One region of the Paenibacillus sp. cl141a genome, then DNA from elsewhere that is predicted to be linked to it. Evidence: riboswitches for the same ligand, from Rfam matches in the RefSeq annotation. Region 1 holds a riboswitch; each other region holds the start of a gene.
The links. Region 1 has a riboswitch for ZMP and ZTP ahead of rpiB (ribose 5-phosphate isomerase B). Riboswitches for the same ligand answer to the same signal wherever they lie in the genome.

Region 1 (9,792 bases):
ATCGCTAAGCGGGTAGGTGGAGTACACAGTGGCGTCTGCCAATCCCAAGCTCGCACCTTGTATCTTCACATAACTGTTCAGCAGTTCTGCGAACATTTCTGCACGCCCTCTGTCGAGAAGCAATTCGATCGTGTTCAATACAGGCTGCGATACCTTCCCTGCCAACGCCTGGCTGATTACGTTCATCTTCACGGACTGGGGAACATTCGGCGTGGCGATGAATTTCTGGATGTCGGCATCGCCTTCAATGGCGTGCACGACAGCCCGCAATTCCTCTTCCACTTCCAGACCCTTCTGCTGCTGAGCCGCCACTTCGAACAGCGCCCGCGCATACCGCTTGGCTGCTACCGTATTTTGGCTCATGGTCTGCCTCCTACCTCTTTAAGGTATTGATCCACCAGTTCTTCTTGAGCTTGGTCATTCTTGACTTCACGTTCGATCAGCTTGGTCGCGATCTTCACGGAAACGCTGCCGATTTCGCTGCGAAGCTCTTCGACGGCTTTCTTCTTCTCATTCTCGATATCACGAACAGCCTCGGATTTCAGGCGAATTGCCTCTTCCTTAGCTTGTTCCATAATTTGCTCTGCTTGTTTGTTGCTAGTTTGTCTGGAACGCTCGATGATTTCGTGAGCATCTTGACGCGCTTGATCCAGTGCCTTCTTCTGCTCTTCTACATATGCAGTCGCCTGCTGGCGGGTCTGTGCCGCTTCGTTCATCTGGCTCATGACCAGCTCACGACGCTGCTCCATGATGCCGAACAATTTGCTGAACGCAAACTTTTGAAGCAAGAGGTAAAGAATAACAAACGCAATAATAGTGATTACCATATTTTCCCAAAGAATTGCCATTGAGGTCACTCCTTTCATCAACACGAAGTGCGGTGCCTAACAAAACGAAGGCGCGGATGGCATCGGCCCTCCCCGCCAAACCGTTGTATTGTTATTAAGAGAACATGATCAAGAACGCGATTACAGTAGCCGCCAAAGGAATAACCTCTACGATACCAACACCGATAAACATCGTTGTTTGCAATTGACCACGTGCTTCTGGTTGACGAGCGATAGACTCAACTGTTCTGCTTACGATCATACCGTTACCCAAACCTGCGCCAAGGGCGCCAAGACCTACTGCAATAGCTGCTGCCAAAAATTCCATTGTTAAATATCCTCCTTAAAATTGTTTCAAAATTGAAATTTGGTGAAACTATAGAAAATATCTCTTTCGAAAAACACCGCTGTAACGGCGGATTCGTCCGAGTTGATCAATGCTCTTCGTGAATCGTAGTTTGCGAGATGTATACCATTGTCAAAATCGTAAAGATAAACGCCTGCAATGCACCAATGAAGATACTGAAACCTTGCCATGCGGCCATGAACGGAATGCCCCAGAAGCCGGTTTTCAGAATCACCGTGATCAGTACCTCGCCGGCAAAAATGTTGGCGTAAAGCCGGATTGCCAGAGCGATAGGTTTTGCCAGGTTCTCAATGATATTGAGCGGCAGAAAGATCGGGAACGGTTCGATGTAATGCTTCAGGTAATGCTTGCGATTCAGCTTCAGACCCAGGTAGTTCATGAGCACGAATACAACGATCGCAAGACCGGCCGTAACGGAAATGTCCGCTGTTGGCGACTTCCACCACAATACGTGAGCATAGTGGCCATGTTCAAGTCCGAGTGTAGCCAGGATTGGCTGACCAAAGACTGTGAAGTTCTCCGGCAAGTCGGTGATAATTGAGAACGGCAAGCCCAGCAAGTTGGCTACAAAGATGAACAGGATCAGAGTAAGCCCCAACGATATGTAAGCTTTCCCTTTCTTCAGATCCATCGCACTCGCTACGACGCCTTGCACAAATTCCACTACCCATTCCATGAAGTTTTGCAGTTTGGAAGGGTTTTCGACAGATAGATTACGTACCGCCAGCCGGCATAATACGAACACCACCACACAGGTGACAAGAAGCATTATGACCGCTGAAAGGTCAATATTCAATCCGCCAAGTTTGATAATCGGTGAATCATGCATATAATTGTTTTCACCCCTTTCCAAGTTAGCGCTGATCAATGATTGTTTCTCAAACTGAACACAATGCTGACAGGAATGGTCAACAATTGGGGTATGAACAGACCGGCGATAGCACCGCCGAGGGATACCTGTTCGAGTTTTACGGCGAAGATCACAATCAGAAGCCCGATGCACAATCTCGTAATGAAGCCGAAGTTGTACTTTTTCGGTTTCGGATCGACAGCCAATTGCGCCAGCTGCTGCACTTTCATGGAGAGGAAGCGTACATTAAACAAGCCCGCCGCCATGCCCATGATCAACCCCATAATTATCGGGCGGAATACCGGATAGAGAGCCCATCCGAGAAACAAGGCAGACAATAAGAGTAACGATACTCTAAATACAGCGTTCACAATGGAAGTCAAATCATTCACGCCTGCGCCCCCAAAAACTTTTTAATGAGAAGAGCGATATTCAAAATCCCTACAAAGAGCCCCGAAAGCGTACCAATGGCAAGCCACACTCTGGGCCCGTCCAACTGATTCATGAGCCATCGCCCGGTAAAAAAACCGATGAGAATGTAAGCGGCAAGCAAACCGCCTGCCCCGCTAATGTATAGCGCTATCAACCAAGGGTTATCTTGACTTTTCGGATTTTTCATATGAACCTCTAATCCCAACTCATTTTACTGAATATAACAAGAGTTTGTCAATGAATCGATTTGATGGATTTCCCGTGTAAAATCGGCGTTTTGAGCAGTCTAAATTGCGCAAAACGCCGCGGTAACCGTACAGTTCAACTGTATGCTGTCCCCTTGCCAATCAGAATACGGTAAACTATGCCTTTGTGAACATTCTGTGAAATTCCTCGGGACGTTCTTTTCGAATGCCAAAATGGTGCAAAATCGCATTGACAATTCGCTGGGAAGCTTGTCCATCCCCGTAAGGATTAGCGGCTTTGCTCATCTTGTCATAGAGCTCCTGATCGGTCAGCAGAACCTTAATGCGTTCGTACACATTCTCTTCCTGGGTGCCTACCAGCTCCAGGGTGCCGGCTTCAATGCCCTCCGGACGTTCCGTCGTGTCCCGAAGCACCAGCGTCGGTACGCCGAAGGACGGAGCCTCCTCTTGCATGCCGCCCGAATCCGTAATGATGAAATGCGTACGGGTGTAGATATTGTTCATGTCCACGACATCCAGCGGTTCAATCAGTTTGATGCGCGGATGGTTCCCCAAAATGCGGTGAGCCGGCTCCTTGACGGCAGGGCTCGGATGCACAGGGTAGACGATGGCGATATCCTCGAACTCGTCGGCAATGCGCTTCACCGCTTCAAAAATCTGACGGTGCGGCTCCCCTTGGGATTCGCGGCGGTGCGCCGTCATCAGGATCAGGCGCTTGCCCTGTGCCCAATCCAGAACCGGGTGGGTATATCCTTCCCGCACCGTATACTGGAACACGTCTGTAGCGGTGTTGCCCGTCACGTAAATGCGGGATTCCGGCTTGTTCTCCTTGCGGAGATTCTCGGCAGACCAGTCCGTCGGCGCAAAGTGCAGATCGGCCAGCACGCCGGTCAGCTGGCGGTTCATTTCTTCAGGATAAGGATTCAGCTTGTTCCATGTGCGAAGACCCGCCTCTACATGGCCAACCTGAATCTGCTGCAGGAAGGCTGCATAGCTGGCCAGGAACGTTGTCAGCGTGTCGCCGTGCACCAGCACGATATCCGGCTTAGCCTCGCGCAGGACAGGCTCAAGCCCCTCCAGAACGCGAACGGTGATCTCGTTCAGCGTCTGACGGTCCTTCATCACGTCCAAGTCGTAGTCCGGAACAATCTTGAACACGTCAAGCACCTGATCCAGCATTTGCCGATGCTGCGCAGTTACACAAACCACCGATTCGATATGCTCCGGATGGCGCTGAAGTTCCAGAATAAGCGGCGCCATCTTGATCGCTTCGGGGCGGACCCCAAATATCGTCATCACTTTCACTTTTGACATGTTTGAAATTACCCCTCTTTGCATGCTTGTTTTTCAATTCAAGTCGTCGAATGGCTGGCACGGCTCTTATTTCGTGCCGTACAGCCGATCTCCTGCATCACCCAGGCCCGGTACGATGTAGCCATGGTCGTTGAGCCCTTCATCCAGAGCAGCAACGTAAATATCCACGTCCGGATGAACGTCATGCACGGCCTTCACGCCTTCCGGTGCAGCCACGAGATTCATCATCTTGATCTGGGTGCAGCCGCGCTTCTTCAGCACGTCGATCGCAGCGATGGCCGATCCGCCCGTCGCCAGCATCGGATCGATGACGATCAATTCCCGCTCCGTCACGTCGGTTGGAAGCTTCGTATAATATTCCACGGGCTGAAGCGTTTCCGGGTCGCGGAACAATCCGACATGCCCTACCTTGGCAGCGGGAAGCAGCTTGACCACGCCGTCCAACATGCCGAGACCCGCGCGCAGGATCGGCACGAGGCCGAGCATCCGGCCGGAAATGACTTTCCCTTGGGTTTCGGCTACCGGCGTCTGAACAGATATCGATTCAAGAGGAACCTCCCGCGTAATTTCATAAGCCATCAAAGTCGCGACTTCGTCTACCAATTCGCGAAAGTCTTTTGTGTTAGTCCGCATATCGCGTATAAATGTAAGTTTGTGTTGAATCAACGGGTGATCACAAATCACCAATTTTCCCATGTCTGGTCCCTCCGGTTTGAATGCAAATGTTATTTCAATATGGGCGTAAATACTTGTGAGCTCCATAAATCCTGTCTATTATATCATTCCCTCTAGTCAATTGACACCTGCACGAGTCATGTTTATTTCCGTGAGTTTTGACCTTATAACCGGATCTTTGTCAGCCCTGCACCTAGGTTTTCCATTTTCGCCTATATTGATCCTTACCGCGAAGCGACCCGACTGGGAGCATGCGAGCATAGCAATCTGGCCAGAATGTGACAGCTCCTAAAAGAGGACCCCACCTTCAGGCGGGATCCTCTTATCATAGGCTTCTTATGCCGACGAAACTGTGATTAATATTTCATTTCAGGATATAGCGGATATTGATCCGTCAGCTCAGCCACCAAACGGCCCGCTTTTTCCAGCGTTGCCTCGTCTTTAGGCTGCTTCAAGGTCATGGCAATAATCTTCGCGATTTTCACCATCGCCTGCTCATCCATGCCGCGGGAAGTGACCGCCGGCGTACCGATACGGATACCGCTCGTGACGAACGGGCTCGTCGGATCGAACGGGATGGCGTTCTTGTTGACGGTAATTCCGATGGAATCCAGCACCTTCTCTGCGTCTTTGCCGGTGATGTCCAGATTGCGGGTATCGACCAGCATCAGATGGTTATCGGTTCCGCCGGAAACGATGTTCAGGCCTTCCTCGATCAGGGTGTCAGCCAGCACTTTTGCGTTCTTCACGACGTTCTCTGCGTACGTCTTGAAGGACGGATCCAATGCTTCGCCAAGCGCCACGGCCTTGGAAGCAATGACATGCATGAGCGGTCCGCCCTGGGAGCCCGGGAATACCGCTTTGTCGATCGCCTGTGCCCAAGCTTTCTTACACAGAATCATGCCGCCGCGAGGTCCGCGAAGGGTCTTGTGCGTCGTGGTGGTTACGAAATGGGCATGCGGAACCGGATTCGGGTGAAGACCCGCGGCAACGAGACCGGCAATATGAGCCATATCGACCATGAACAATGCGCCTACATCGTTCGCGATGGCAGCAAGCTTCTCGAAATCAATGATGCGAGGATATGCACTTGCACCCGCCACGATCAGACGAGGACGGTGTTTGAAAGCCGCTTTGCGCACTTCGTCGTAATCGATAAGGAACGTGTCTTCCTGCACGCCGTACGCAACGAAATTGTACAGAAGGCCGGACGCGTTAACCGGGCTTCCGTGAGTCAAGTGGCCGCCGTGGGCCAGGTTCATGCCCAGCACGGTATCTCCTGGCTTGAGCGCAGCCAAATACACCGCCATGTTCGCTTGGGCGCCGGAGTGCGGCTGAACGTTGGCATGCTCGGCACCGAACAATTCCTTTGCGCGGTCACGGGCGATATCCTCCACGATATCCACTCGCTCACAGCCGCCGTAATAACGCTTGCCAGGGTAGCCTTCCGCATATTTATTCGTCAGCACCGTCCCCATGGCTTCCATAACCGCTTCGCTGACGATGTTCTCGGAGGCAATCAGCTCAATGTTGCTGCGTTGACGCTTCAGTTCCAAATCCATCGCTTCCAATACAGCCGGGTCATTCTTCCGCAAATGTTCCATCATGTTCATATCCTCCCATAATCAATCGTTATTTTCTCTTGCCAAGTCAAGACTACAAGTTTACCTAATGACTAAAGCGGGCTCTCATTCGAATCAATCGCACAGCGTGGAATCATCCCGCTGCTCAAGCCGGTACACGGCGCGTTCTCCGCCGATCAGCTTCGGCCGGGTGTAAGCCGCCGTTACGCGCGCATCGCCGATATAACGCTCGCTCGGCCTGAACGGAACCGCCACTCTTCGCAAATGCATGCCGATCAGCGTCTCGCCGATATCGACACCCGCATGGGCCTCAATGGATTCCGCAAGGCAGGGCTCCTTCATACTCCGATACGCCGCCGAGGCCATGGAGCCTCCCGCCCCCGGAAACGGTACAGCCGCCACTTCCGTCAGGCGCAGCTCTTCAAGCAGTCCCCGCTCCATGACTAGCGCCCGGTTCAAATGCTCACAGCATTGATAGGCTACAGCGAAGCCGAATTCCGCTTGAACCTCGGCAATGCCCTGAAGAAGCTGCTGCGCCGTTTCAAGAGCGCCGCCTGTACCGATCCGGCGTCCGACCACTTCACTGGTGCTGGCTCCGATGACCAGCACCTTGCCCGGTCCTAAGGCTGCCGCTTCGGCCAGCTCGCGGACGATCCGCGCCGTCTGTTCGCTCAAGGAAACCTTGGAGATATCCGTCATGTCACAGTCCTCCCGATGAATTTTTTCACAGAAGATGCTTCATTCCATACGCAATAACCGCAGCAGCTTACGCGTTGACCTAACGCGATTCGCTCTTCAGGTAACGCTCCTCGATGGCCTTGATCTTGTTCACGCGGCCGACATGGCGTTCGCCCTGGCTGAAATCCGTTGTCAGCCATGCACTGACGATCTCGGCAGCAAGCCCGGGGCCGACGACGCGCTCGCCCAGCGCAATCACGTTGCTGTCATTATGCTCACGCGTGGCTTTGGCCGAAAATACATCATGCGTCAGCGCGCAGCGGATGCCCGGCACCTTGTTGGCGGCAATGCTCATGCCGATTCCCGTTCCGCAGATCAGGATGCCCCGATCCGCTTCACCCGAGACCACCTTCTCGCACACCGGAAGCGCGTAATCGGGATAATCCACGGAATCGGAACAGCCGCAGCCAAGATCCTCCACCTCGTGTCCAAGGCCCCGAATGACCTCCACGATCTCCTCTTTCAGACGAATGCCGGCATGATCGGTACCCAATGCAATTTTCATCTATGAAAAACCCCCTCGAATGTTCGCTTTTGCGTTTTAGCTTGTTTCATTATAACCCAAACTCCACGCAAAAGACGAAAAAAGAGCAGTCGGCGCACGTATTGTGCTCCAAATGCTCTTTGCCCAGGCGACCGGCCGTATATTCCGATGCTCCATCGTGGTTTCATCCACTTCGTCGCCAGTTACATCGGATCATGTTTTTCACCTTCATCTTAAAGCAATACCCTGCGAAAGGCAAGCGGCTTTTTTAGCCATATTGAGCCCGGATCCAGATTTACTCTTCGCTTCCGTGGAAGCCGATCCTATTTATGCTGATCCGCTTCCAGCTTGTCCAGCAGGCGGAAGAGCGCCGTCCGAATCTCCGCCGCCGTCGCCTCGTATTCCTCCCGCGAGCCGCCGAAAGGATCGGAGATATCGAAGCTCGGAATGCGCTGGCGCAGCTCGATCAGACGCTCCCGGTCGCGGTCGCTGACATCGCGGCCCAGCGATCTGGCCAGCTCAAGCGTCGCGTACAGGCTGTCCTGCTCCCGCAGATCATCCAGCACCCGCCGGTCATCCTCCACAAACTCCTTCAGCGTGTGCATCTTGTCGGCGGCATGCGGGAACTGCCGAATCGCATACTGCTTATGCGACTGGGTCAGCGTCAGAATCAGGTCTGCCCATTCCACCAGATTCGCCGTCAGCGGCTTAGATACCAAGCGATCTTGAATATCCTGATCCCGCAGTATCGATTCCGCATGACGGGATACCGGCATGCCGTCTACGGCCGAGACGCCGGCGGATTGCGTTTCTAGCGGAATGCCTCGCTGTTTGGCGAGCTTGCGCAGCATCCCTTCCGCCATTGGGCTGCGGCACGTATTCCCCGTGCAGACAAACAATATATTTTTCACGGTCCCGTACCTCCCCGTTGATAGGTTGTTTTGGGATTATTGTAACAAATATTGCGTCAAAAGATAAACATCACGCCAAAGATGATCAAAATCAGTCCGCCCAGCATTTCGCCGTACTCTCCCAGCTTGTTACTCACCTGACGGCCGAGCAGCAGGCCGAGAATGGACAGCAAACCGCCCACGACACCGAAGGAGATCACGATCAGCAGCACATCATCCACGAACATCCCGAGCGAAACGCCTACCGAGAAGGAGTCGATGCTGACGCTGAGCGAAAACAGCAGCATGCCCAAGAACGCGGTAGGATGAATTCGCTGACCTTCCCCGCCCCGCCAGGCATTGTACAGCATATGTCCACCCAGCAGGAGGAGCAGCCCGCCTGCCGCAAACCCTGTGACGTGCCCCAGCAGCATGCCTACATAGCGGCCGGCAAATAAGCCCGCCAGCGGCATAAGCATGTGAAACAATGCGATCATGAAGCTGATGCCCAGCATATGGCCTAAACGCATGCCGCCTCTCATTCCGACTCCGATGCCAAGCGAAAATGCGTCTAGCCCGAGTGCAACCGCCATCAGCAGAATCGCCGCAAGCTGTCCCGATTGGACAGACGCCTCCAACATCCCCATTCCCCCAAGTCCCATGGTCTTGTACACCATATGCGGACAAGGGGGAAATCATGCTAAAACCGTTCAATCAGCATCTTCATTGACGTGGATGATGTGATGTCCCGCGGCCTTCAGCAGCCGGTTCATGACGGCTGCGCCAAGCCCCTGTTCCGGGCACGCTTCGGCCAGGATGAAGGTCGCGCCTTCTTCATCGAAGCGGCGCAGGCCGGCGTACAGCCGGCGGGCCGCTTCCTCCGGCGCGGCCAGGCTGCCGAGCGAGACGGCAACGTCCGCGCGGTAGTGACCCATGTGCTCGTCGAACGACAGCACGCCGGTCACCTCCCCGCGCCGTGCCGCCGCCTCGAGCTCGGCCGCGATGCGTGCCGACACGGCGTCGGCACGCGGGCCCTGCACCACGCACATCGCACCCTTCGGTGCGTAGTGCGTGTACTTCATGCCCGGCGAGCGCGGCGCCGGGCTCTCCGCCTCCCCGGCGGCGCGCTGCAGCGCCGGGTCCTGTCTCACGCTTGCCGCCACCGCGGCAAGCTGCTCGGCCGTGACGCCGCCCGGGCGGAGCACCGTGACGGCCCCGTCTTCGCCGACCTGCACCACCGTCGACTCGACGCCCACCCCGGCCGGGCCGCCGTCGAGCACGCCGTCGATCGCCCCCGCCAGATCCTCCAGCACATGGCTGGCCAGCGTCGGGCTTGGCCGGCCGGAACGGTTGGCGCTCGGTGCGGCGAGCGGACAACCGGCGGCGCTGATCAGAGCCAGTGCCACACGGTGATCCGGCATCCGCA
Region 2 (9,792 bases), on a different contig from region 1:
GAGCTTTAGCCACAAACGCCTGAAAATGGCTGCTCGCATTGTGGAGCCCCACAGCTTCCTGGTCTTTCCACTGTTCAACCATGAGATACGTGTTATCCTGCTCCGTATCTTTGAGCAGCTTATAAGATTCATTTCCTTGTTCCGCACGGGATGCTTCAATAAGCTCTTTTACGGATTCCAGAAATTCTGTCTCATGTTCGCTGTTAACTTTCATTTCTGCATGAATAATAATCATCGTTGTGCCCTCACTTCCACTCTGCAATACGATCAATAGGAAGACGAGTCGTCAAACGCGCTTCTTTGGCAGCTTTACCTACCGAGATGAGCATGACCGGCACATAACGTTCCTTCTCCATGCCAAATGCTTCTGCAATTCGGGATTTGTCGTATCCGCCGATAGGGTTCGTGTCATATCCACGGGCACGGGCAGCAAGCATAAGCTGCATGGAAACCAAGCCGCTATCTATAAGGATCATTTCACGGAAAGCCTGTGCCGGAATACGTGCGAACAGATCGGTATAGTTTGCCATCATCTGATCTTTTATCTCTTGCGGCAGATAACCGCGTTCTACAGCAGTGCCCATAATTTCATCTGCATTGTCGAATGCGTTCATATCTCCAAATACCGCAATGACTGCCGAAGAAGTTGAAACTTGTGTTTTGTTCCCTGGTGCAAGCTCTTCAAGCGTCGCTTTTCCTTCCGGGCTATCAACGACAAGAAATCTCCAAGGCTGAAGATTAACGGATGACGGAGCCAAAGTCGCTTCTTCCAAAATTTCAGTCATCTCTTCACGGCTGATTTTGACCGATGGGTCGTATACTCGCACAGAGCGGCGGGAAGTAATAATTTCTTTATAATCATTGTTTAGGGTCGTTACAGACATGGTATTCTCTCCTTTAGTCTCTATAAGTTAATCAGTTTTGCTTGGGTGTTTCATCTGTTGAATCTGGCTGTTCAATTTCTGTAAAGCATGAACAAGCGCAAGTCGTTCTGATTCCGTGAGGTCTGCCTGCAGTTCCTCCATAAATCGATCTTTCTCCGCCTTAAACGCTGCGACTTTACTTTTGCCCACTTCAGTTAGCTGAACCAACGTAATCCGGTTGTCATTCTCGCATCTCGTCCGCAGAAGCAATCCTTCCGCTTCCAGCTGTTGAACATGACGGGTCACCGCAGCCGGATCGATAGACACTGCCTTCTGGAGATCCGACTGGCTAATTTCGCCGCCGGTCAGTTTGCAGAGGAGTTCCAGCCGATTGGGACTAACGCCGGCACATCGTTCAAACCGAGTCGCAATGTGCTTATTCAGATGCATGAGCAAGTACAGCAGGTCTTGTGTATGGCATGTAGAGATGATAAAGACCTCCTTCAATTCATTGACTCATCAATGGTTGATGGGTCAATCATATAGGTTTATTTTCTGAAAATCAAGTCTTTTGTATAAAAAGCGAATCGAGTCCATAGTTCCTTCAGATAATCTGAATCCTGGGAGAGCCCGAGAATTCTGAATCGCATTTGATGTATAATAGGTGTAAGATTCCTAATTCATAGAATGAATGAAAGATTCGTTTTCATTGAGAATGTAATGCTGACGCATGAACAACATAAATCAGGAGGACAAGATTATGGCAAAAGCAAAAGTTCCAAAGCGACCCACCAGGGATGAGTTTGTACTGGAAGAGCTCGGAAATCAGCTTACGGAAGCTTATCAGGAGGAATCGGTCATCGTACTGACGGTCTGGGGATGGGAAGAGGCGGTCCGCGGACAAATCGATCAAATGGACTCCCGTACAGGGAAGGTGCATATGAAACAGAACGGCGTCATTACGAAGGTTCCTTTTATGGATATTATGGAAGTGAATTATCCCAGGGACTAATCATAAGCAAACCGAGAAAAAGGAGATCCCTGAGGATCTCCTTTTCTTTTTTTCATATCCCTGCATGCATTCAATGTCACTGCACCACGCCGCTGAGCAAGTCCTCCCACTCCTGCACAATGCGCGTTTTTTCCAGACGATGGCCGATTAACGTAAGATAGCCTCGCTGCAGCTTCAGCGTACTGGGCTCGATGGCAAGCTGTGAGCCTGCCCATTGAACCAGGGAAGGACCCGTGGAAAGCTGAATATATCCTTTGGCCCGCAGCAGGCCGGAACCGCGTGCGGCGAGAAAGGTTTCGACGAGGCTGATCTCAAGCGGGAAAGGGGTCGGAGCCGATAGAGTCAAGGTATCGAGGCCGGTATAGGAATGGCTGCCTTCCCCGGCCTCTTCTCCGTGAACATGGCGATGCTCATTATGAGTGAGAGCTCCTTCATGGTTGCGGCGCACCAGCTTGCTCCGATCTTCTTCGCTGGTCCAAGGGCTGCCTTGCAGGCGATCCGCAGGACTCCCTTGCCGGTTTGAAGAATGAGATGAATGGCTATGATTCTCCGTTGGCTCTAGCTGAAGGGCCGCAAACATTTCATGCTCATCCAAACGGCTGTAGTCGGTTACGGACAGGCTTGCCGATGCATTGATTTTTCTAATGGAGGTAATGACTTTATGGATCTGTTTCTCTTCGCATTCTCCCGCCTTGTTCAAGATGATCCAGTCCGCGAAGCTGATTTGTCCCCGCAGGGTACGGACCAGCTCTCGACTGGATGCAAAGAAGCTGTTGTACTCGAGAAATTTGCTGCAGTCGGCCAAGGCGATTTTGCCCCGGATCGATATTTGATCCACCAGTGACGGATCCTGCAAATCCTCAAGAATCTGTTCAGGATTCGCCACTCCGGTTGTCTCGATGAAAACGAGGTCGGGCTTCCGGTCTAACAGGCTTTTCAAGGCTTTCCCCAGCTCGTCTCGTTTGGTGCAGCAGATGCAGCCGTCAAGCAGCTTCTCGATCGGAAGATTAGGCATTTCACCGGACAGGATATCGCCATCCACGTCCTGTTCGCCCATCTCATTCATCAGGACGGCGGTCCTCCATTGCCGTTTGGCGGCATACGCCAGCAGCCTGAGCAGCAGCGTGGTTTTGCCGCTCCCCAAAAATCCGCTAATCAGCACGACGGGTATCTTGTTCATTTATTGATTTCCTCCTTGGTCTCGATATCATTCGAATACAGTTCATCAAAATCTGCGACAGAGTCCGGATTCGTGAAAATGTAAGGGGATGACGGCTGCTCGATCGGCTGAATCCGTTTCGCTTGAACTTGCAGCGTTTCCTTACCGTCCACAATGTTCACCTGGATCGTGCCAACGATCTGAACCCATGCGTCATTCGCGAACAACGAAGCATTCGCCGCGCGCACCATGACCCCGAACGGGACGGCGTCAGCCGTGCAGCACATCACGAGGAAGCGGCTGACGGCAAAGGTGTCTTCGTTCATATGTCCATCGCGGAAAACAAATCCTTGGACGGTGATGGCCTTTCCTTGAAAATGCTGTTTGTACATATCCATGGCCCCAACGGTCTCCGAGAAAATGTCCGGCTCCACTCGGATGACGGGTAAGGTATATAAGCGCTTGGCCAGCTCCGCGAATTCCACGCTGTAGATGTCTTTGGGAACAAAACGCTCGTTCAGTGCGATGTCCTCCGCTGCCGCCAGGTCATCATTCGTTCCATGCTTCTCCATGCCCGAAACGGCGGGAGCATTCCGCTCCTCGGTTTTACGGCGAACATCGGGGTTCGGATAGGTGTAGATCATGCCTTTTTTGGCCGCCATATCGCTGCCGAGGGCTTGGTCCGGCAGGAGCAGGCCGAACAGCAGCGGCACCGTGAATAACCCGTAAACCGATATGTTTTTGATCAGTCCGCTGGGCAGGGGGTGCTCGCAATCGCACACCTCGCCGGAAGCTCCCGCAATGGCGTGCCACAGCATGCCGAAAGCTATGAACAACAGCGGCACGGGACAGAGCAGAAGCAGGGTCTGCATATGGGGAGCCAAGTAATAGTCCAGTGAATTTGATGCGTTCAGATGCATGATATAGGCGGCCAGAGCTGAGATAAGCAGCGATCGCAGTATATAGTGGCTTCGCAGGCTCAGCCTGGGCTTCACGTCCCGAACACCTCCAATCTCAAGTGGATATCCGAAGGCATAACAGCCTGAAGGTGCCGTTATTCCAACCGTTTTTGTGTATTGCCTCTCCAGTTTGTTACCTACACCTAACCGCCGAATAGCGCGTTGACGGCTACAGAGCCGGTAAAGACAAGCGTAATTACCAGCAGGCTTAAACCGATCACGAATTTGGTCCTGAAGGTAGCCGACAGCATGAGCAGGCTTTTGAAATCCAGCATCGGGCCGAGGACCAGGAAGGAAACCAGCGGGCCGATGGTAAAGGTGTGCGTGAATGCCGATGCCACGAAGGCGTCCGAAGTCGAGCAGAGGGACAGGATGAAGGCAAAGCCCATCATGAACAGATAGGAGGCGGCAGGACCGTTCCCCAGAGCCAGCAGCTCCTCCCTCGGAATGAAGGATTGGATGCAGGCCGTCAGGAAAGCGCCCAGGACTAAATATTTGCACATCTCGATCAGCTCGTCTCCGGCGTGGACAAACATGCTTCTCCAGGTTTTGGGATGCTCATGCAACAAACGTTCCCCCTTGCGGGAGCCCTGTTCGGCGAACTCTTGAAAGGAACGCTTCAGGGGGCTGCTTCTTGAAAAAACATAAACGAGCAAACCCGTCGTCACCGCGACTGCAAAAGCCAGTCCCATTCGTCCGATCGTCACTTCGGGATGCGATCGGAAGGCCATGATCGTTGATGCGAATACAATGGGATTCAGAATAGGACCGCTGAGGATAAAGGTGACGGCGATATAGGCGGGCATACCCTTCAGCATCAACCTGCGAACGACCGGGATCATCCCGCATTCGCAGATGGGAAACAGGATGCCGAGCATGGAAGCGAACAGGACGCCAACCACCGGATTCTTCGGCGTGAGACGCCGCACCCATTGCTCTTGTACGAACAGCTGCAGAAGGGACGACAGCAGCACGCCAAGCAGAATAAAAGGAAGTGCCTCAAGGAAGATGCCCGTAAAGACGGTTTTAACCTGCTGTAGGTCTTGGCTGGATATGGGGGTTAAGTCCTTCTGCAGCCATATCGTCAAGACCGGAATCACGAACACAAGCGGAAGTATAAAGGGCAGCATTTTGAAGATCGCCGGATATCTCATCAAGACCTCCTGGAGCGAATTGTTCTTAGGACATTCTATGCTTGTACTTTCGGCAACATACGTGATTTCAGGCAATAAATCAAAAACCTTACGATTAAAGAGCAGCCGCATAGCCGGTGGCGCGAAGTCCAAAGTCGTGATATATTAAAAAAAGTTATCCATGTGTTACTGGCGTAGCTTGGGTTACCAAGAGGGAGCACATGGGATCATATGCCGTACGCCTGGGCAAGAGGTAAGGAGACGTTCGAGTCGCCTTGCCTCTTTATGTTTTTTAATACAATGGCGAAGGAGCGGATTAGCATGAGTAAGGAACCCGTAATTTTGGATGGGAAAAAGGTATCCGATGATATCAAGGCAAAGCTGGCGGTGAAGGTACAAGAATTGAAACAGCAAGGGGTAACCCCTTGTCTGGCAACGATTCTGGTTGGCGATGATCCTGCTTCGGCGACCTATGTACGGATGAAGGGAAATGCGTCCGAGCGGCTTGGCATCTTATCCAAGAAAGTAGTGCTAGAGACATCGACAACGACGGAGGAGCTGATCGCCGCGATTCAAGCACTGAACGAGGATCCGAACGTCCACGGTATTCTGCTTCAGCACCCGGTACCGCACCATATCGATGAGCGGGCGGCTTTTGATGCCATCGACATGAAAAAAGACGTGGATGGAGTAACCACGCTCGGGTTCTCGCAAAATGCGTTTGGTTTCGCCGATTACCCGTCATGCACGCCGGCGGCGATTATCGCGATTATGGACTATTACAGCCTGCCGATCGAAGGGAAGCATGCGGTGGTGGTCGGACGCAGTCCGATTCTGGGCAAGCCGGTATCGATGATGCTGCTCAATCGCAACGCCACGGTTACGATCTGCCATTCGAGAACGAAGAACCTTGGGGAGATTGTGTCCCAAGCGGATATTGTGGTTGCGGCCGTAGGCAAGCCTAATTTCATTCAAGGGGACTGGATCAAGCCGGGTGCCGTCGTGTTGGACGCCGGTTACAATAAAGGAAATATCGGGGACTGCGATTACGAAGCCTGCGCCAAGGCGGCATCCGCAATCACGCCGGTACCGGCGGGAGTAGGCCCCGTGACGATAGCGACATTGCTGAAGCATACCGTCGAATCGGCCGAGCGAACCGTCCAAGCTTAAGGGAATGCACTTGACCATTAGTATGTGAAGCAAGGCTGCACCCTTGAATCATCCCCTTCGAATCCTTCATTTCATGCCAGAGCCTGGAACATAGAAGCCAATATGGACCATGCAATGCTAGGCTTGGAGCCCGCATTTCACGGATCCCTGGACGTCATGGTATAGTTAGGAATAAGAGAAATACGAAGGGGAGAGATTCATGTTTATACGAATCATGGCCTGTTGTGCGGGACAACAGGGAGCTCCAGAGAATGATCCGTTCGATGCAGCGCTGCTAACGGCTCCGGAGATCTTGGCATGAAGAACACGATAGCCGATATTGCCCACAAAGCCGGAGTTGCCAAAAGCACGGTCTCCCGTTTCTTGAACGGAGGATCCGTCAGTCATGCGACACGCCGCAAGATTGAGCAGGTTATTCAGGAAACCGGCTATATCCCGAATTCTTTTGCGCAAAGCCTGAAAGCCAAAAAAACGAGCATGATCGGCACCATTATGCCGCGTCTGGACTCCTTCTCCGCATCGCAGACTGTCGCCGGCATGGACGAGGAATTAAGAAAACACGGATATCAGCTACTGATCATCAACGCAAGCCAGGATTTATCCAGGGAGATCGAAGCGCTGTATGATCTCGCCAGACAAAAAATCTCAGGCATTATTCTGTTCGCCACGCAGGTGACGGAAACCCATCTTGCCGCGATTCAAGAGATCGGCATTCCGGTCATTCTGCTCGGACAACAGCATGACCATGTCCACAGCATGATCTATAACGATTATGCCGCAGGTTATGAAATGGGCCGGTACGTGCTGTCGATGGGACATCGTCAAATTGCCTATATCGGGGTGACGGAAAAGGACGTAGCCGTCGGAGTCAAGCGGAAGGAAGGGTTCCTCAAAGCGGTAAGCGAGTATGAAGAGGCGGAAGCGGTTCTCTATGAGAGTGGATTCAAGATGTCGGATGGTGTGAAGACGGCATGCTCCATGTTTGAGTTGAACCGAACGCTGCCGACGGCCGTGGTCTGCGCCACGGACAACATTGCGCTGGGCGTGATGAAAGCGGCGCACATGAAAGGCATCCCTATTCCCGACCGAGTTTCCGTTACCGGATTTGGCGGATACGACGTAACCGAGGTGATTCATCCCGGGTTAACAACGGTGAAATATGGATATTTCCAAGCGGGCCACCTCGCGGCACAGCATATTATGAAGCTGGTCAACGACGAGCCGGTGGATTTCCTGACGGTCATGAATTGCGAGATGATTCATCGGGAAAGCGTTGACAATCTGAATTAGGTATTTTATACTTCAAATAACGGAACCGGTTCCAATCCGAGTGCTTGCTTGGTATTGGAACTGAGTTCATTATTTTTACCTTTGATTGGAACCGGTTCCACTGCAGTTGAGTTTATTTGTGTGCACGCGTTAGCATGATCTGTTTGATTTTTCAGCAAGACCATTTATAAGGAGAAGAGATATGGACAGAGAACTGAAATACCGACGCCTGGATCAGGCTTCTCCCGAAGAGCTTTCCTCCTTAAGGAAGAAAGTGCGATTAAGCGAATGGAGGCAGAAATTTCACGTACAGCCCATCATGGGCCTGATGAATGATCCCAATGGATTCTCTTATTACAACGGAGAGTATCACTTGTTTTACCAATGGTTTCCTCTGGGCACGTTTCACGGCTTGAAATACTGGTACCATACTTCCTCGAAAGACCTGGTCTTTTGGCAGAACCAAGGCATCGCTATTGAACCCGGTCACCCGCATGATGCTTATGGCGCTTATTCGGGCAGCGGTATCGTAAAAGATGGCAAACTATGCCTCATGTATACCGGGAATGCCCGGAATGAGGAATGGAACAGGCAATCTTATCAATGCATGGCCGTGATGGACCGCGACGGATCCATCACGAAACTCGATAAGCCGCTGATTGACCATGTGCCGGACGGATATACCGAACACTTCCGGGATCCGAAAGTATGGCAAGACAAAGACAAGTACCGGTTCGTCATCGGTGCCCAAAGGGTGAATCAGACAGGTGCGGCTGTCGTTTATGAATCCTCGGATTTGTTGGTTTGGGAATTCAAGGGGGAGATGCAAACCCGACTTCAGCATTTCGGTTATATGTGGGAATGCCCCGACTATTTTGAACTGGATGGCCAGGGCGTGCTTCTGTTTTCCCCGCAAGGGCTGCTTCCGGAGGACGACCATTTTCGAAACATTTATCAATCCGGCTATATTTCAGGCAAGCCGCTCAATAGGAATACGCTGGAGTTTGATCACGGTCCTTTTTGCGAGCTGGACAGAGGTTTTGATTTCTACGCGCCGCAGACCATGCTGGATGAGAAAGACCGGCGCATCATGGTGGGCTGGATGGGTTTGCCGGATATCGGGTATCCCACCGATTCGCATGGCTGGGCCCATTGTTTGACGCTTCCGCGTGTGCTTACGTTCCGTGAAGGCAGGCTGATTCAACAGCCGGTTCCCGAGCTTCAAGCGCTCCGCGATCATGCCGCTCAGGCAGAGGATACGCTTCACAGCGAAGTGAAGAGTTACGAGGGGGTTCAAGGAACCACATTCGAAATGATATGCGAGTTCCAAGCCATCGAGGCGGACGTCGTTGGCATTGAATTTCGGGCTAGCGAAGGGGAACGAACCGTTATTCGATATGAATCCGGCCAACGGAAGGTTACGCTGGATCGCTCTTCTTCGGGTGCAACGATTGTCAGTGATTACGGAGCGGAACGATCCTGTATGCTGCCAACCGAAAGAAATTCGATCCAATTTCATCTGTTCGTGGACATTTCTTCGGTTGAGCTGTTCATCAACGATGGCGAAGAGGTGTTTACAAGCAGAATTTTTCCGAAGTGGAACAGCCGAAACATTCGATTTTTCGTACAGAACGGCAGTGCCGGCTTGAAGGTCGAGAAATGGGATCTGACCGAAGCCGTAAAAGATAAAGAAGGGGCTGAATGAACATGGCAGCGGATAATCGGGAAATCGCAAGGCAGGTAGTGGAAGCCATTGGCGGCAGGGAGAACATCGCTTCCTTTGCCCATTGTGCCACCAGGCTGAGAATCATGGTTCATGATCAGAAGAAGATTGACCAGAAGAAGGTCGAGCAGATCGACAAGGTCAAAGGAGCCTTTTTCAACTCCGGGCAATACCAGATCATTTTCGGAACAGGAACCGTCAATCAGATTTTTGAAGCGGTTGAATCCCTTGGAATGGAGAGCACAAGCAAGGAAGAACTGAAATCTCAGGCGAAAAAGTCGGGGAATCCGTTTCAGCGGGCAATTCGTACATTCGGTGACGTGTTTGTGCCGATTATCCCGGTATTGGTCGCCACTGGCTTGTTCATGGGATTACGGGGGCTGCTGACCCAGGATACCGTGCTTGCCTGGTTCGGTGCGACACCGGATGATATCTCGGCTAATTTCCTGCTCTTCACCCAGGTATTGACGGATACGGCTTTCGCTTTCTTGCCGGCCTTGGTGG
Region 3 (9,792 bases), on a different contig from region 1:
TGTGTAAAATGTCAGTATCACCCATCCCATTCTCTGCTGATTGAAAGCTTGTGCGCCCTATAGCATCGAATCATCCATTCAAGAATGGTAAGGAAGCGATGCGTTCCGCCACTCTTGAGGAGAAACCTGTTGCGTCCATGATTTAAAGTTTCTCAGCCTTTGAATGCTTGATCCAAAGATAGCTTGAGCTCATCCGTAATGGGGCCCATCGGCAGGCGCAGGGTGTCGGATGAGATAAGGCCTTGCTTGGCAAGCAGCCATTTTAGCGGAGCGGGATTGGATTCTGCGAACAACTGATGAATAACGGGAAGCAGCACTTCAAACTCCTTTTCGGAACGAGAATAATCCCCCTGGACAGCTAATTGATAGACACGAATAAAAGCTTCGGTATTCACATTGGCCGACGCCAAAATGCCCCCCGATGCACCATGACAAAGCATCTCATGAAAGCGGACATCGTCTCCGCATAGAACAGGCTTCGTATCGTATGGAGACAAGCTTCTCATAAGCTCTGTACTCGCAGTGCTGTCCTTCATTCCGATGACACCGGGGATCTCCATGATTCTTCGAATGGCATCGACCGGTAAGGAAATTCCGGTGCGCGAAGGAACTTCGTACAAAATAACCGGTATCCCCACCTCCGCGACGTTGCGGAAATGTTGTATAATGCCCTCAATCGAAGGGCGGCTGTAATACGGCGTGACCACCAATACCGCGTCTGCCCCGATATGTCCTGCCCATTCCGTCCGCTTCATGCTGGAGAACGTATCGTTGGTACCCGTACCAATAATGACCGGCAATTGCCGCCCGTCCAGACCTTTTCGCGTTTCCTCCATCACCTGAACGACCTCTTCCCAAGTTACCGTCGGCGCCTCTCCGGTCGTACCGTTGATGATCAATCCTTGAATGTCATGGGATAACAAATTCTCCAAATAACGATGATAAGACGGAACATCCAATGCGTATTCATGTGAAAAGGGGGTGACCACCGGAACATAAATACCTCTCAAATCTTGCGGACTCAACATGATCTTTCCTCCATTTCATGAATTGTGGCTTTACTTTACCATGGGAATCGGGATCGGTGTTATCTATAATAATAGATAGTTATTATCAATATTATTGATGAGGAGAGAGCGATGGAACTGATCTATCTGCAAACCTTCAGGGAGGTTGCTGTTCGAAAGAGCTTTACTAAAGCTGCTGACGAATTGGGTTATGCACAATCCAGCGTTACCACCCAGATTCAGAAGCTGGAGAAGGAATACGGCGTCAAGCTGTTTGAACGGTATGGCAGAGGCCTGCGCCTGACGAAGTCAGGGGAGGAGCTGTTCAAGTATGCTGTCCAAATGCTGGATCTGTTCCACCAGTCTAAGGAAAAGCTGACGAAACAAGGCGGGGGCGTCTTATCGATTGGAACGATCGATTCGCTTGCCGCATATTTTCTTCCATCCGTCCTTCATCGGGTGAGGCAGAAGCATGAAGATCTTGCCATCCGCTTGCAAACGGATCGTGAAGATAGCATCGTCAGTAAGGTAAGAGAGGGTGAGTACGATCTCGGGCTTATTCTGGAGAACAAACCGGAAGACACTTCATTGAATTGGATCTCGATCCGGGAAGAGCCCCTCCATCTGATTGCCCATCCGGATCATCCGCTTCGCAGGTTGCCCGTCATCGAGCTGGAGCATCTGGCTGATTGCGAATGGATTATGACCGAGGATACTTGCAATTACCGGATCATGTTGGAAAAAGTGCTGCGCGCCAGCGGAGCTCCCGTCCGTATTGGTTTGGAATTGGGCAATCCCGAGGCAATCAAAAGATATATCATGTCCGGTACCGGCATCTCATTATTGCCGAGAATGGTAGCAGAGGAGGAAATCAAGAGGGGAGAGCTGGCGATTCTTCCCTTTCAACACCCTGACATTCGACTGGACATCCAGATTGTCATTCATCCTAAGAAATGGCTGTCACACTCGCTTCAGGATATGATCGAAATGTTGAAATCTAAATCTTAAAGACGCAGGCTGATATTGCATTTAACGAAAAGATTCAGTATCATTTATGTAACAATGTATAGGTTTATGTGTGACTGGCGTAGCATGGGGAACCATGAGGGAGCACATGGATGACAACGGCCGTACGCCTGGGCAGAGGTAAGGGAGTTTATTTCCCTTACCTCTTTATTATTTTCTTGGGCTTCTATCGTCTCTGAAACTATGAAAAGGGGATAAAACAACGATGTTCAAAACGAAAAAAATATTGCTGCTGGGATCCGGAGAACTAGGGAAAGAAGTCGTAATTGAAGCACAACGATTGGGTGTCCAAACCGTAGCCGTCGATCGTTATGCCGATGCTCCTGCCATGCACGTTGCCGATCACAGCCATGTGATCGATATGCTGGACGGAGAGAAGCTGCGCGCTATTATTGAGTTGGAAAAGCCGGACCTGATCGTTCCGGAGATTGAAGCGCTGGCTACTTCGGAGCTGGTGAAGCTGGAGGATGAGGGGTATCGGGTGATTCCTACCGCCAGAGCCGCAAAGCTTACGATGGACCGTGAAGGGATCCGCCGGTTGGCATCAGAGGAGTTGGGACTGCCGACTGCGGACTATCGATTTGCCGATACCTATGAGGAATTCAAGCAGGCTGTCCTGGACATGGGTTTTCCGTGCGTGATCAAACCGCTGATGAGCTCCTCCGGCAAAGGTCAGAGCGTGTGCCGTTCTGAAGGGGATATCGAGTCCTGCTGGAACATCGCCATGGAAGGCGGCCGCGTGCAGAACGGAAGAGTGATCATTGAGGAATTCATTTCATTCCAGTCGGAAATCACGCTTCTGACCGTCCGCTCCGTAAATGGAACAAGCTTCTGTGCGCCGATCGGGCATATTCAGGAAAGCGGAGATTATATCGAATCGTGGCAGCCGCACGACATGTCTGAAGCGCAAATCGAGGAGGCTAAATATATTGCGCGGAAGATTACCGACGAGCTTGGCGGATACGGCTTGTTCGGCGTTGAATTATTTTTGGCCGAGGATAAGGTGTACTTCAGCGAGGTATCCCCGCGTCCGCATGATACTGGGCTGGTTACGCTGGTCACGCAAAATCTATCCGAATTTGCGCTTCATGTCCGTGCCATTCTCGGGTTTCCGATACCAGAGATCGAATTGATCACGCCGGGAGCCAGCCGCCCGCTGAAAGCCGGCCGAGAGCTGGAAGACTACACGATTACAGGCGCCGAGCAAGCGCTGGCCGTTCCGAATACGCAGCTTCGCATGTTCGGCAAACCGGTAACCAAGGCCGGAAGACGAGTAGCAGTCGCGCTGTCAAGCGCCGGCGATGTCGAAGAAGCGCGGTCACGCGCGAAGCTGGCATTGGATAAGCTTGCCGTCGAAGAGGCATAAACATCGGAATTCCATAGGGATATCACATGTCATCATGTTGAAAAGGCCAACCGAAATGACCGGTTGGCCTTTTCAGTTATAGAAAAATCAGGGATCCAAATCGGGTACAAACTCTTCTGATCACGAGTACTTGCTTTTAGTTTTGATTTCGGGAATAAATAGGGAGAAATTTATGTTCTTTCATGTTAAGATACACAAGAATACAAACGACCCTCACCCATTATAATGTTTCCATTCGATGCGATAAGCGCTGCTTGGAGCATAATATTTCAAATAAATCTCTAGAGGAACGTTTATTGACGGCATAGGAGAATCTACATGAGAGACATGACGCAAGGAAGTCCGATCAAGCTGATTACCATGTTTACCATCCCGCTTTTGATCGGTAATATTTTTCAACAATTTTACAACATGGCAGACACCCTTATCGTGGGACGTACCATTGGCGTGAACGCACTTGCAGCCGTTGGCTCGACAGGCAGCATTTTGTTTTTTGTCATCGGCTTTGCCCAAGGCTTGACGGCTGGTTTGTCTATCATAACCGCACAGCGTTTTGGAGCTAAGGATATCGCAGGCGTCCGCAAAAGCGTGGGAACGAGTGTATGGATCAGTCTGGTGTTCACGGTATTCCTCACCATCGTGAGCGTTATATTTACGAGGCCCGTCCTCGTCATGATGAACACCCCTGCCGAAATTTTGGATGATGCGTATTCGTATTTGATCGTCATTAACTGGGGCGTCGGCGCGGCCGTTCTGTTCAATTTGCTGGCTAACCTGCTCCGTGCTCTCGGCGACAGCCGGACCCCGCTTCTCTTCCTGGTCGTTGCAAGCATTCTGAACATCGTGCTCGACCTCTTATTCATTCTCGCATTTAAGATGGGAGTAGCCGGAGCCGGACTTGCCACGGTTATATCGCAGCTGTTCTCCTGCCTGCTCTGTCTGATCTACATTCATAAGAAGGTCCCGCTCCTTCAATTCAAGAATGCCGACTGGTCCATCGATTGGAAATTTATACGCCAGCATATGTGGGTAGGTTTTCCGATGGGCTTCCAAGCCTCCATTATCGCAATCGGAGCCATCATTCTTCAGATCACGCTAAACGGTCTCGGGGCAACAGCCGTTGCGGCTTATACCGCGGCTCAGAAGATTGATATGCTCGCGACGCAGCCGATGAGTTCCTTCGGGATTACAATGGCGACTTTTGCTGCTCAGAACTTCGGAGCGAATCGCATAGATCGGATCAAGCTGGGGGTTAAGCAGTGTATTTGGCTCTCAGGATCATTCAGCATCGCCGTGGGCCTGCTGGTTATATTTGCGGGTCCTGCCGTCGTCAGCCTTTTTGTGGGTCAAGGCCAAGAGGAATTGCTGTCGCTCAGCAGGCTGTATTTCTTATCGAACGGCAGCACCTATCTGCTTCTGTCGCTGCTCTTCATCTACCGCTTCACGCTTCAGGGGCTTGGTCAGAGCTTAATTCCCACTGTGGCGGGCATCATGGAGCTGATCATGCGGGTACTGGCTGCTATCTTCCTGACCGCGCAGATCGGCTTCCTCGGTGCAAGCCTGGCAAATCCGCTGGCTTGGCTGGGCGCCGTCATCCCGCTCGGCATCGCTTACTATCTGAGCATCAAGAGGTTGAGCACGCCGGTAAAACCCGTCTCCGTACCCGTTCAGGCGTAAGGAATGCTGCACAATCGAATTCGGAACGAATCATGACTCCAGGAACAGGGAAGCACTGTTTCGTTGGAGTTGTGCATTCGTTCTTTTTTTTGTTACAAAAAACATAATGTGGAAGATTCCCAATTTGGGTGCGGCGAGGTAAGATCACTATAGATTCAGTTTGCAACCGAACAGGACAGAAACGGGAGGGGTCGCATTGTATAAAGTGCTGTTAGTAGATGATGAAGCCGATGTGAGGGAAGGCCTCGTTCAGGAAATCCAATGGGAAGCCTGCGGATTCGAGATCAAGGGGACGGCGGAGAACGGAAGAGAGGCCGTGGAGGCTGCGGAGCGGTTGGAGCCGGATGTCGTTATTACCGATATCAGTATGCCCTTTCAGGATGGACTGCAGCTGGCCTCATGGCTAAGGGAGCATCAGCCGCTGTGCAAAATCGTTATTTTGACCGGTTATGACGAATTTGATTATGCCCGTCAAGCGATTACGCTCAGCGTGGATGAGTATTTGCTCAAGCCGTTCTCTGCCGAAAGCTTCATGGAGTTATTAGGCAAGATCAAGGACAAAATCGATATGGAGGTGGCGGAGCGTGAGGACGTGCGCCAATTAAAGGAGCATTACCGGACAAGCCTGCCTTTGCTACGGGAATCGTTCCTGGCTTCGCTGTTAACCCGAAAACTGCCCCGCTCCATCATTGAGGAGAAAACTCGGAATTACGGCCTTCCGCTGAACAGCGCCTGTTATCTCGCCGCGGTGATGGCTTTATATCCGGCGGCAGAGCATAAGGAGAGTGCTCCATCAAGCTCCCTGCGGCATTCCAGCGATATGGACTTGATGCTGCACGCTATGCTGAACATTGCGAAAGAGCTGATGGATCCCCTTTCTTTTGGAAGCGCATTCATATACCAGGATAGCATCGTGTTCTTGATTACGAATGACGGCTGCGAGGACGAGTCGTGGTTTGGCGACCTGCAGGTGGCACTGGACCGTTTGCTCAAAAGCATTCTTCACTATCTGAAGCTGCCGGTTACGATCGGCGTGGGTTCCAGGGTCCGGACTCTGTCCGATCTTAAGCACTCCTACCAGGATGCGCTGCTGGCGCTGGACTACCGGCTGATTCTCGGTGCCGAGAAAGTCATCTTCATCGATGACGTGGAGAGTCCGAGGCAGGAAGGGATCCGTCTGGACGAATTGCAGGAGCAAGCGCTGATCCGCAATCTTAAGCTCGGAACCGCGGAGGAATTAAGTGAATCGATTACGCACATATTCGATGAGCTGATCGGAGCATCCTGCACGATTCAAGAGGTTCAGATCTATCTCCTGGAAGTCGTAACGGCCATACTTCGAACGGCTAAAGAATCCGGGATCGAGCTTGAGGAGATGTTTGGAGCGGGGTATCAGCTGCATGCCGAGATCTTCAAGTTTTCCGGACTACAGGAGGCTAAAGCTTGGCTTCAGGATGTCAGTTTGGCCATCCGCAAGCAAATCTCCAACTCCAGGCAGCATGCCTATAAAGACATCGTGGAGAAAGCGCTGGAGTACACGCGGGAGCATTACGACGACCCGGATATATCGCTGCAGAAGCTGTGCATGCACCTGCATATCAGCACAGGCTATTTTAGCGGCGTATTCAAAAAAGAGCTCAAAATGACCTATGTGCAGTACTTAATGCAGCTGCGGATGGAAACGGCCAAGGAGCTTTTACGTTCCACCGACCTGAAGGCTTTCGAAATTGCGGAGCGCGTCGGGTTTGCCGATCCGAATTATTTCAGCTTCTGCTTCAAGAAGCAGGTCGGCGTTTCGCCTAAGGAATATCGGGCACAAGCGAGGGGGTAGGGCATCGGTGAAAATCACGTATACGAAGCGATACTCGATTCTACCGTTCGTACAACGATGGGTTAAGCGATTCCGAACGCACAGCATTCAATCCATCATCATGTGGTCCTTCTCGGCGTTCATTCTGCTCATTGTGATCGTGGTAGCCGTACTGCTCTTCAATAAATTCTCGCGATCGGCAGAGCAAAGCGTATTCCTGAATGCCCAGCAAATCGTGGACCAGGTTAGCTATAATCTCGAGGATTACGTGGACGGGATGGCGCAGTTGTATCGGGCGATCGAGGAAAACATGCTGGCAGACGGGCAGTGGGACGATGAGCAGGTGACAAAACAGCTCGATACGATCATGCGAAGCCGAGATGACATCGTCTCTATCGCTTTGTTTAATGATCAGGGCGACCTGCTGCGGAACCATCCGGCCATTCCGGTCAAGTCCAGCGCCAAGGTGACGGAACAGAGCTGGTTTCACTCGGCCATGAGAGTCTCCGACCATCTGAGCTTCTCGCTGCCCCATGTTCAGAATTTATATGACCACACGTTTGAATGGGTTGTCACGATGAGTAAAGGCATTACGGTCGTTCATGACGGGGAGCCGATGTACGTCATTCTGCTGGTGGATATCAACTTCAAGAAGATCGACGAGCTGAGCAGCCGCATCAGTCTAGGGAAGCGCGGGTATGCGTACATCATCGACGAAGGAGCGGGAAATATCGTGTACCATCCGCAGCAGCAATTAATCTACATGGGGCTTCGGAATGAGAGCGTTGAGCGTGCGCTGACCTCCTCGGAGAGCTACATCGATGAATCGGATGGGGTCAAGCGGCTCAATACGGTCAAATCGGTCGTCAACATTGGCTGGAAAATCGTTGGCGTATCCTATTTGGATGAGATCATGACCACAAGAGAAGAGGTCAACCGTTATTTGGTCCGGGTGGTTGCCATTGTCTTGGTGCTGGCCATTGCGGTATCCCTGATTCTTTCGGCCATGCTCACCCGGCCTATTCGCCGCATGGGCAGAACGATGAAAGCCGTGGAACGTGGCGATTTCGACGTGGAGCTCCCGTTGCAGGGGCCGCTTGAAGTAGTGCAGCTGTCCAGCCGTTTCAACCTGATGCTGAATAAGATCAGGCAGCTCATGAAACAGATTGTGAAGGAGCAGGAATCGAAGCGTAAATATGAGCTGGAAGCCTTGCAGGCCCAGATCAACCCTCATTTTTTGTACAATACCCTGAATTCGGTTGTTCGCATGGTAGGAATGAGCAAGAAGGAGGAGGTCATTACGATGATTACTTCCTTGTCGAAGCTGTTTCGTTTGAGCTTGAGCAAAGGGAAGACATCGATAAGCGTCCGGGAAGAGCTGGAGCACGCACGGCATTATTTGACCATACAACAGATGAGATATAAACAGAAATTCGATTTTGCGATCGAAGCGGACGAAGCTGCGCTATCCTGTTACACTCTCAAGCTGGTGCTTCAGCCCTTAATCGAGAATGCCATCGTGCACGGCATCGAGTATATGGTGGATCAGGGGCATATTCGCATAGGGGCAGCCGTAAAAGGCGAATTGTTGGAAATGACGGTTACGGATAACGGGGTTGGGATGACACCCGAGATGGTTGAAGGGATCTTGGACGCTAAAGAGACGCCTCATAACCCGGCTCAATTTATCAACACAGCCGGTTCCGGCGTAGCCGTTCGAAATGTCCATGACCGAATTCGTCTGTATTACGGCAAACGGTACGGGCTGGAATTCGAGAGCGAGCAGGAGGCGGGCACTACCGTTCGCATACGGATTCCGGTCATTCACGATATGGACGAGGAGGAACGCGAGCATGATTAGAACTTTCCGGCCGCTGCGGTTACCGATTGGACCTAGGGGCTGTTTCGCTGCACTCGTCGCTGTCCTGATCCTCTTAACATCGTGTTCATCCGATACGGACCCGGATGAGGAGCCCGTGCTTCAACATATTGCCCTTGTGGCTCCCGTACACGCCGAAGAGCAGGGGGATGCGATCCGTTTAGGCGCCGAGGCGGCCGCCAAGGAATATGGATTGGCGCTCGATTATGTTTCCTTGGAGCCTAGCGACGATGAGGCGGAGCAGCTGCAGGCCGCTTTGAAGATGTTGGAGAAGGGCGCATCCGCGATCTTGATCGACCCGGCATCGGAGGCAGTGCTGCAGGAATTAGGCGATAAGGCAGCGGCAGCGGGTATCCCCGTGATTGCATTGAATGATGAACGAATGACCACAGGCATCTTATCCGCGATCGCGATCAATAATGAAGCTGCCGGACGCAAGGCGGGCGAGCAGCTGGCCGACTTGCTTGAAGGTCGGGGTACAGTAGCCATCCTGCGTTCCGACAGGGAGGATCCCGACTTGATCGCCCGCGAAGAGGGAGCCAAACGGGCATGGTCAGATATCGGCGGAATTGAAATAGCGGGCGGCGCGGCTTGCGGCAAACGCGAGGATGCATGCTGGCAGGCCGCCAAACAGCTGCTGGATCAGGGTGCCGTCGACGGAATTCTGGCACTCGATATCCAGGCTTCCTTGGGAGCGGCTAAAGAAGTCGCAAGACGGAAGGTTCAAGGGGAGATCAAGATTGTCACCTTCGGCAGCGATCTGGAACAGCTTCAGCTTCTTCAGGATGGCGTTCTTCATAAACTCGTGGTACAGAACGGCTTCAGCACGGGTTACTTGGGCGTAGAGCAGGCTGTGAAGGTCATGGACGGTTTGAGATATGATAAGCCGATCGTGCTTGAGACCAAGGTGATTGATGCCGACAATATGTTCTGGATGGATAATCAGAAGGTGCTGTTTCCATTTGTGAAGTAAGGAAGTCACGAAGCCAATCGGTAAAGTGATGAGAATTTTGCTAGAAAGCAGGAG

Region 2: linked by a shared signal. The riboswitch ahead of BMX45_RS03120 (bifunctional 5,10-methylenetetrahydrofolate dehydrogenase/5,10-methenyltetrahydrofolate cyclohydrolase) and the one ahead of rpiB (ribose 5-phosphate isomerase B) in region 1 are both predicted to bind ZMP and ZTP.
Region 3: linked by a shared signal. The riboswitch ahead of purT (phosphoribosylglycinamide formyltransferase 2) and the one ahead of rpiB (ribose 5-phosphate isomerase B) in region 1 are both predicted to bind ZMP and ZTP.

Annotation. Positions count from the first base shown of each region.
Region 1 covers NZ_FNZO01000003.1:469,844-479,635, reverse strand. Annotated here, with positions in the region: gene BMX45_RS12125 (F0F1 ATP synthase subunit delta) at 1-363, opposite strand, end outside; gene atpF (F0F1 ATP synthase subunit B) at 360-848, opposite strand; gene atpE (F0F1 ATP synthase subunit C) at 943-1,155, opposite strand; gene atpB (F0F1 ATP synthase subunit A) at 1,262-2,023, opposite strand; gene BMX45_RS12105 (ATP synthase subunit I) at 2,059-2,436, opposite strand; gene BMX45_RS12100 (AtpZ/AtpI family protein) at 2,433-2,663, opposite strand; gene wecB (non-hydrolyzing UDP-N-acetylglucosamine 2-epimerase) at 2,839-3,996, opposite strand; gene upp (uracil phosphoribosyltransferase) at 4,063-4,692, opposite strand; gene glyA (serine hydroxymethyltransferase) at 5,028-6,278, opposite strand; gene BMX45_RS12080 (TIGR01440 family protein) at 6,369-6,953, opposite strand; gene rpiB (ribose 5-phosphate isomerase B) at 7,033-7,497, opposite strand; ZMP/ZTP riboswitch at 7,612-7,693, opposite strand; gene BMX45_RS12070 (low molecular weight protein arginine phosphatase) at 7,800-8,387, opposite strand; gene BMX45_RS12065 (manganese efflux pump MntP) at 8,444-9,007, opposite strand; gene BMX45_RS12060 (L-threonylcarbamoyladenylate synthase) at 9,077-9,792, opposite strand, start outside.
Region 2 covers NZ_FNZO01000001.1:647,306-657,097, forward strand. Annotated here, with positions in the region: gene BMX45_RS03085 (putative quinol monooxygenase) at 1-235, opposite strand, end outside; gene BMX45_RS03090 (nitroreductase family protein) at 246-884, opposite strand; gene BMX45_RS03095 (MarR family winged helix-turn-helix transcriptional regulator) at 912-1,313, opposite strand; gene BMX45_RS03100 (YolD-like family protein) at 1,624-1,875, shown strand; gene BMX45_RS03105 (CobW family GTP-binding protein) at 1,952-3,055, opposite strand; gene BMX45_RS03110 (TIGR03943 family putative permease subunit) at 3,052-4,029, opposite strand; gene BMX45_RS03115 (permease) at 4,137-5,147, opposite strand; ZMP/ZTP riboswitch at 5,302-5,381, shown strand; gene BMX45_RS03120 (bifunctional 5,10-methylenetetrahydrofolate dehydrogenase/5,10-methenyltetrahydrofolate cyclohydrolase) at 5,448-6,296, shown strand; gene BMX45_RS03125 (LacI family DNA-binding transcriptional regulator) at 6,594-7,586, shown strand; gene BMX45_RS03130 (glycoside hydrolase family 32 protein) at 7,768-9,270, shown strand; gene BMX45_RS03135 (sucrose-specific PTS transporter subunit IIBC) at 9,267-9,792, shown strand, end outside.
Region 3 covers NZ_FNZO01000001.1:815,170-824,961, forward strand. Annotated here, with positions in the region: gene dapA (4-hydroxy-tetrahydrodipicolinate synthase) at 153-1,028, opposite strand; gene BMX45_RS03910 (LysR family transcriptional regulator) at 1,140-2,015, shown strand; ZMP/ZTP riboswitch at 2,076-2,156, shown strand; gene purT (phosphoribosylglycinamide formyltransferase 2) at 2,239-3,399, shown strand; gene BMX45_RS03920 (MATE family efflux transporter) at 3,718-5,076, shown strand; gene BMX45_RS03925 (response regulator) at 5,273-6,907, shown strand; gene BMX45_RS03930 (cache domain-containing sensor histidine kinase) at 6,915-8,747, shown strand; gene BMX45_RS03935 (substrate-binding domain-containing protein) at 8,740-9,738, shown strand.